Regions from separate parts of the Paenibacillus motobuensis genome, predicted to be linked through region 1. Evidence: riboswitches for the same ligand, from Rfam matches in the RefSeq annotation. Region 1 holds a riboswitch; the other holds the start of a gene.
The links. Region 1 has a riboswitch for cyclic di-GMP ahead of ABD014_RS22265 (methyl-accepting chemotaxis protein). Riboswitches for the same ligand answer to the same signal wherever they lie in the genome.

Region 1 (3,971 bases):
CGAATAGGTGATCTCAGCTACCCACTTTTCCTCCTCTGTCCGCACATACCAGTTAAGACGACTGGCTTCATAAGCGGCGTTTCGTCCATAGATGGTCTGCACTACAGGAGACTGCGAAACCAGTTTCTCAATCTCCTGAATAGGCAAGCTGGCTTCATTGGATAGAACAAGCCGCTCCGCTATAGCTGATAGCAACTGGCTGAATGGAATCCCAGCCTCAGTATGAATCCGTATTGGAAGGATTCGGCCATCCGTGGCTTGTATTCCAACAATTTGATCCTGTTCACCGCTCATACGATATAGGAAGACATAATAACAAGCGATTAGCCAAGTCTGAATATCAGTTTCCTGGACCGTCTGTCTCTTGAATGATGAACTAATATTCAATTCATAGGTCATACTCTTGGACTCGCTGGCCATTGCTAAATCTGGGTAGTCAGTATGGATATGAAATCCGGATAATGGCGGCTGAAGCTCTCTTAGCCAATATTCCCGGGCTTTCTTATTCATCAGTAGGGTACTCACAAATGTTCAGCTCCTATTCTCTCTCTCTATTTAGGGGTGTTCGATAAGTCTCCCCTTGAATAATTACAGCTTCAATCCCTCTACTAGTTTCTCTAACTTTCCAGAGATTTGATTCAAGTGCTCGGCAGAACTCATAATATTGTCGGAAGAAGCCCTCTGCTCCATGGCACTCTCCTTGATTCGTTCGGAGATAACCGCATTTCTCTCTGCATATTCGGCAATCTGCTTAATGGTCGCCGTAATCTGCTCTGTCTCAGCTACCATCTCCTCGGTAGCCGCAGATACCTCCTGAATTTGACTGGTCACGGAATCTGTACCATCTAGTATCGTAGCGAAGAGCTCTCCTGTCTCTCGAACGACCTGGATACCGGTAGCAACATTCCGTTCTCCTTCGCCAATTGCGGCGACGGCTGTGCTTGTCTCTTTCTGGATATAGTGAACCAGATCAGCGATCTGCTCTGCTGACTTGGCAGACTCCTCAGCCAGCTTCTTCACCTGGTTAGCTACAACTGCAAAGCCTCGTCCTTCCTCGCCTGCTCTGGCCGCCTCAATGCTGGCATTTAACGACAATAGATGAGTCTGTTCGGCGATTTGTGTAATCACCTGTACGATCTCCTCAATTTGCCCGGAACGTCTTTGCAGTTGTTCAATCGATACGACCGATTGCTGCACGGATTGCTGGATGGAATCCATCTGCTTAATAACCCCACTGATATTATCCCGTCCAATCTCAGACTTGTCCTTCATCTGCATCGATGCATCAGACAACGCTGAAGTGCTGCTAGCAATCGTTCCTACGCCTGAATTGATCTCTTCCAGTGAAGTAACACTCTCGGAGATCGACTTGCTCTGCTGCGAGGCCTTCTCTGAGATTTCTTCAATATTATCGCTGATCGCCATAGAGCTCTCATGATTCGTCTCCAGTGTCTCGAACAGAATCTTCGACTGATCGGCCGATTGAATAGAGACCGTCTTGATCGTCGCTACCAGTTCATTCATATTGCGAACCGTTGCATTAAACTTCTCATTCACCTGACCCAGTTCGCTCTCATCCGTCTTCAACTGTACGCTGAAATCGCCTTTGCTAAGCTTATCCAATGCGGACATAAGATCCTTCACGGGTGCAAAAGTCCTCCGGGTCGTGAAATATTGAGACGATAAAATAACGATCAGAATGGCAATAAGCGCGAGAACCGTATATTTCAGCAAATCGGTTTGACCGGTCATAATTAGACTGGCATCGAAATCCATGCCTATGTATGAGAATATTTCACCATTCTTGTCCTGAACCGGATAGAGTACCGTCAACCAAACACCGTAATCGTCCTTATAAGGCTTTGTGAACGTAATTTTCTTTGTCTTCAGCATTTCCTCGACGCCCTTCACATGGTAAGCAGGCTGTCCAAGCATATCGCCCAGGAACAAGCCCTCACCCTCGAACATATCAAGGATTGCCGTCGGAAAAGCGATCATCTGGGTACTATCGTTCTCTACCTTCGCTCCAAAAATATAACCTTGTGCAACATCGGGGTGAGTCGCTGACAAGTCATCAAATACCTTCGTCAGCTTCTTCTGAAGCTCCGAATTGCGATCCGTGTCTGTCACCGCCGCTTTGGCTTCTTCCGGAGTGATCCTGTCCTTCCAGGCCTCCATGACCTTCTGTGAGTTGTCCTCCAACTGATTAGTTAATACGGCACCTTGAATATAGTAGCTGGCAGCAATCAAGATAACACCGGTCATCAGAATAGAGACACTCGTTAACAACATATTTTTCGTGACAATGCTCAAACGGTTAAAAAAACCAAAAATCTTCATATTCAGTCTCCTTTTCGTTCCAGATAGTGACTTGGAATTAAGTATAATTCCTTTCAATAAATTGCTTTTTTTTACATTCTCCCTTCAATAAGCAGATCCACCCAAAATTTAGGCAAAAAAAAAGATAACCGCATAGCAAACACTATAGGTTACCTCTTTTAGCAACTGGCTGACATACCCCCATAAGGAGAATTAGTCCCTATAGCTTTGCGTCACTACCTTTCGATAGCTTTGCCCAAACATGTATAAAATTAGTTCGATGGATGGATCTATCTAACAAATTTCGACAACACGACATGATAATCTTACTATGATTTTCAAAACATTCCCATGATAAATAATACCATAATTGTGTACGTTATATGAATTTTACCATCTTTTGATTCGCTACTTAAGTCCTATCCTGCTAATAAATGACTGCTTATCACGTGTCAGCTTACAGTCCGCGGTCGCTCCAGCCTTGATATTCCTGGAATATGCAGGGTCGCCCACTCGGGCAACAAATGGTCAATTTTAGCTACTACAACTGTCATATCATCATGGATCGTATTTTTCTGATAGCGGATCACTGTCTCCAACAGACAGTCGGCGATTTCCTGCGGGTCATCCGCATGAATCTCCGAGATCATCCGTTTGATCCACAGTTCCTTATTCACAGCATAACCGGGAGCATCATACACTCCGTCCGTCATCATAATCAAAATGTCGCCGGGAAGCAGCTGCACCGTAACCAGATCAATCTCAATATCCTGAATGATCCCAATCGGCAGATTGCTAGCCGTAATCGGTATAACCTCATTCCCTCGTTTGATAAAGCTCGGCGATGAACCAATCTTGAGGAACGTCGTCTGCGCGGAGAACTCATCGATCAGAGCCATATCAACCGTAGCATATACTTCATCCGGCGAACGAAGCATGAGAATCGAATTGACCGATTTCACCGCTAATTTCTCATCCATACCAGATTGAAGCAGCTGTTCAAGAATGCCAAGCGCTGTGCTGCTCTCCAGCCGGGCCCGCTCACCATTGCCCATCCCGTCGCTGATGGCAACAGCATAGGTTCCATTTCCAAGCTCCATTGCACTAAAGCTGTCCCCGGATAACAAGTCTCCGCCCTTAGCAGCTCCGGCGACTCCTGTCGTCACTTCGAAGGTCTTGGCCGAACCGAAAGTTACGGTCGCTAGTCCGTCTCTGCCTGTAGGCATATTCTCCCGGACTACCGTAATATGCTCGTCCACAATGTCGGATAATAGCGGCGCTATAATCTTCCGACACTCATCGAACCCGCGAGTATACGCATGGACAATTTCAATCTCCACATTGCCATGGTCCAGATTAATGATGTCTATGCTATGAATAGACAACCCCATTTTGTCGAGCGCGTCCCGGATCTGCTCCTCCTGCTTATACATCGCCTGGCCTTCGCGCTGAATCTCTCGCGCCAAATCCTCCATAACTTGAGAGACTCCTGAGAGCTGTTCAGCTACAAGCTGTCTGCTATCGTATATTTGCCGCTTCCAATGCATATCATTCTGATATAGGCTATATTCTTGCTTCATCAGATCGAGTACTTGATCCGTCTTGACACACAGCTTATTCCATTTGGGAGGCAGATCACGCTTCGATAGCTC
Region 2 (3,971 bases), on a different contig from region 1:
GCCTTTGATAAAGACGGCAAGGTAGCAGGTACGATTATTGATAACGCACAGACAAAGGTGAACTTTGACAAGAACGGTAAAGTGGCATCCGATAAGAATGCAGAGATCAAGACAAAGGTAGAGCTTGGTGATGAGTACGGCATGAAGAAGGCTTCCTCGATCGGCAAGGACTGGTATGAGCAAGCGAGAGCGCTTGGTGATTGGATGGTAGGCAAGTCCGTCGATGAGATCAAAGGCATGAAGACGAAGCAAAAAGATGACGCTCATCCGGCAGTTCCGGATGAAGCGGATTTGACTTCTTCAGTTACGATCAGCGTTCAGGACTATATCGCTGGCTTGGTAGAATCCTACGACAACGCTAAATAATAAGGTTCTTTAATCATCGAACAATATGGACTCCCCCATGCTTATGGGGGAGTTTTGCTTAAAAACCGAGATAGGAATGGGAAGTCTGGCAACGAGGCGCTTAAGAGGTGAAATTATGCATAGAGTAGTGGAAAAGTCAAAATGGTGGGTAGGGATTATACTTGCGGCCTTGTTGTTGGCTGGTTGCACAGCCAAGGCTGATCAATTGGAAGTGGTATATCCCAAATACAGTGACAGTTTCTTCGATGCTTTCGATACGATGACCCAGGTTGTAGCGTACACAGAGAGTGAGGAGCAATTCCAGCAATACGTCGAACAAATCCATAAGCGGTTCTTGGAGCTGCACCGGTTATATGATATCTACAACAACTATGAAGGTCTGAACAATGTGAAGACGATAAATGACCAAGCCGGGATTGAACCTGTTAAGGTCAGCCGGGAGATCATCGACTTAATCCAGTTCTCCAAGCAGTGGTACGACAAGGTTGGTGAGACCAATATAGCAATGGGGTCGGTTCTCGAGTTGTGGCATGACTATCGAGAAGCGGGTATTGCCAACCCGGATCAGGCTAAGCTGCCGCCGATGGAGGAGCTAAAGAAGGCTGCGGAGCATATTGACTTCAGCAAAGTTATTATCGATGAAGCGAATAGCACAGTCTATTTGGCAGATGCAAAAATGTCTCTGGATGTCGGTGCTGTGGCCAAGGGGTTCGCGACTGAATTGGTTGTCAAGGAAATGAAAGCGCAGGGGATGAACTCCTTCATGATCAGCGCTGGTGGGAATATCCGCTCCGTGGGAAAACCGCTGGATGGGATACGGCAGCGCTGGGGCGTCGGTATCCAGAATCCGAATAAATTCATCGCGATGGAAGAGGATAATCTGCTGGATACGGTATTTATCCGCGATGCTTCTGTCGTCAGCAGTGGGGATTACCAGCGTTATTACTCGGTAGATGGCGTGAAGTACCACCATTTGATTGATCCGAAGACTTTGATGCCGGGAAATTATTATCGGGCGGTGACGGTCGTTACCGAAGATTCCGGTCTGGCGGATTTTTTGTCGACGGTTGTATTCTTGCTGCCATATGAACAGAGCGCTGCTCTTGTGAAGAAGCTGGATGGAGTCGAGGTGCTCTGGGTGATGCCCGACGGTACTGTGAAGGCAACGAAAGGCATGCAGAAGATCATGAAAGGCCATGGAGCGACAGGGGCGAGAGCGTCATAGCTCGAATCGGTGGAGTCCGGTAGATGGTTTGCTTATGTATGACTATATTTTTCAAAATTGCAGGGATTTTGTGGGACTAGTTTGAGTATTATGGTAATATATAAGCAAATTCATAGATGAGGTGATTGATTCTTGATAGGTCGTAGCGGTAACCCCACTCTAAATGACAAGACTTTTGAAAGAGCCGGTCAGTTTAGTGATTTGGACCGGATGACAATTGGAGGCACAGTGAATAAGGCGTTTATTACGCTCATTATTTTGCTGGCAAGTGCCTTCAGTACATGGATGATGTTCTTCGACGGGAAGAATGTAGTTCCTTTTGCCATCGGCGGAGCTGTTGCCGGGCTTATTATTGCGATAATCCTTGCTTTTAAACCAGCGATTTCTCCCTATTTAGTACCGATTTACGCACTTTGTGAAGGCTTTTTCCTTGGAGCCATTTCAGCTACATACGAGACTTTATACTATGGAATCACTTTACAGGCAGCCTTGCTGACAATGGGTGTCTTTCTCGCTCTGCTGCTTGCATACAAGACAAGAATTATTAAAGCGACAGAGAATTTCAAACTCGGTGTATTCGCGGCAACCGGCGGCGTAGCACTGCTCTATCTGCTAAGCATTGTATTACGGTGGTTCGGTATTCAAATTCCTTATTTGCATGACAGTACGCCAATCGGTATCGGAATTTCCGTCGTCATCGTAATCATTGCTGCACTGAATCTGGTGCTGGACTTTGACTTTATCGAGAACGGCGCACAGAATGGGGCTCCGAAGTATATGGAATGGTATGGAGCCTTCGGTCTAATGGTAACGCTTGTCTGGCTGTATCTTGAGTTGCTTCGTCTGATCGCCAAGATTTGGAGCCGTGATTAGACAAAACTAGTGGTGTGTGTTCGACAAAACTAGTATTATTTTACCTTTTTTAGCGATTGACTCCAGTTCTAAATGTGAAATATATTAATGTCACACAGAGGTCGTTGTTCTTCATCTAGAGAACAAGGGCCTCTTTTTATATTTCATATCTAGGCACACTAATCGAAAGGTTAGGTCGCAAAGCTCTGGAGTCTAATGGTTCTGATCAGAATACTGATCCGGCTAATGACAGTCCGGCTGCATTCACAATGCTTATTGTAGATGCAGCCGGATTTTTTTGTTTTCTTCCTGGTTGCGAAGTCATTCCCAGTGAATTGCCTTCGTAAGATAAGTATTAGTGCCTGAAAAGAGGGGGGGATTAATGCAAGAAAAGTAGCCTGGGAGTGAAGATAACAAAATGAGGAGGAGCTATGAAAAGCGGATTTCGATTAATTGTTACTTGGTTGTGTATGATCTCCCTTATATTAGGGATGCCCTCTATGGCGTTGGGGGCCGGTGGTAGTAACAGTGATCCGGAGTGGCCGGCCCAAGGGTCGATCCGGCTGAACAAGACGGCAACCCCTACAGGTAACTTCGGAGAATGGCAGGTAACGCTGACTGTGGAGGGCAAGCAGTTGAAGACTAGCACAGACATTGTGCTTGTCATCGACAAATCGGGCAGTATGAACGATGGGAAGCGTCTGGCAAATGCCAAAGAAGCGGCCAAGAGCTTCGCGGATTCACTGCTAACGAGTGATTCGGGTGTACGTTTGGCGGCGGTATCGTTTAATAATGCGGCTTCTGATCCACCAGTGTATGGCTTTGCAGATGCATCTAAGAAGGATGACTTCAAGAAAGCCATTGATAAAATCAGTGCAACTGGCGGAACAAATATTCAAGCCGGAATTAAAGCTGCTGATGATCTATTGAAAAATAGTCAGGCTGATAAGAAGTATATCGTGCTGCTGAGCGATGGGGAGCCAACCTATAGTTATAAGGGGACGGCTGCTAAGAGTTATAACGACTGGCCTAATAACAAATACAACTTCACAATTACTGATTTTGACTTCACATCTTTAAAAGGAACTGGAAACAGTTTTTCCCTATCCAGCTATAATATTGGTACCTACAAGGTCACGGATAATGGACTTCCGACCATTTCCCATGCCAAATTGCTGCACGATAAGGGTATTGGTATTTATAGCATTGGCCTGGAAGTAGGCAACAACAGCAATGCTGTGTATGTACTCAACAACAGTCAGAATCGAGGCTACTATTCAGCGAACAGCGATGAGCTGAAGAAGGTATTTGCCGAGATATCCAGCGATATTAAATTTGCTGCCAAAGATGCGGTTGTGACAGATCCGATGGGCGAGAAGTTCAATCTGCAGCCGGGTGCGCTGGAGGGCAAGGACTACGAAGCGTCCCAAGGCGAGGTAGTATGGAACCCGGCGACGGAGACATTCCAGTGGAATGTCGGTACGGTCTCTGAGGACAAACCGGCGACATTAACTTATGTTGTCGTGAT

Region 2: linked by a shared signal. The riboswitch ahead of ABD014_RS17060 (S-layer homology domain-containing protein) and the one ahead of ABD014_RS22265 (methyl-accepting chemotaxis protein) in region 1 are both predicted to bind cyclic di-GMP.

What each region holds. Positions count from the first base shown of each region.
Region 1 covers NZ_BAAACX010000025.1:25,136-29,106, forward strand. Annotated here, with positions in the region: gene ABD014_RS22260 (non-ribosomal peptide synthetase family protein) at 1-525, opposite strand, end outside; gene ABD014_RS22265 (methyl-accepting chemotaxis protein) at 589-2,340, opposite strand; cyclic di-GMP riboswitch class I at 2,498-2,586, opposite strand; gene spoIIE (stage II sporulation protein E) at 2,772-3,971, opposite strand, start outside.
Region 2 covers NZ_BAAACX010000015.1:237,676-241,646, forward strand. Annotated here, with positions in the region: gene ABD014_RS17045 (hypothetical protein) at 1-366, shown strand, start outside; gene ABD014_RS17050 (FAD:protein FMN transferase) at 482-1,591, shown strand; gene ABD014_RS17055 (Bax inhibitor-1/YccA family protein) at 1,724-2,464, shown strand; cyclic di-GMP riboswitch class I at 2,607-2,709, shown strand; gene ABD014_RS17060 (S-layer homology domain-containing protein) at 2,944-3,971, shown strand, end outside.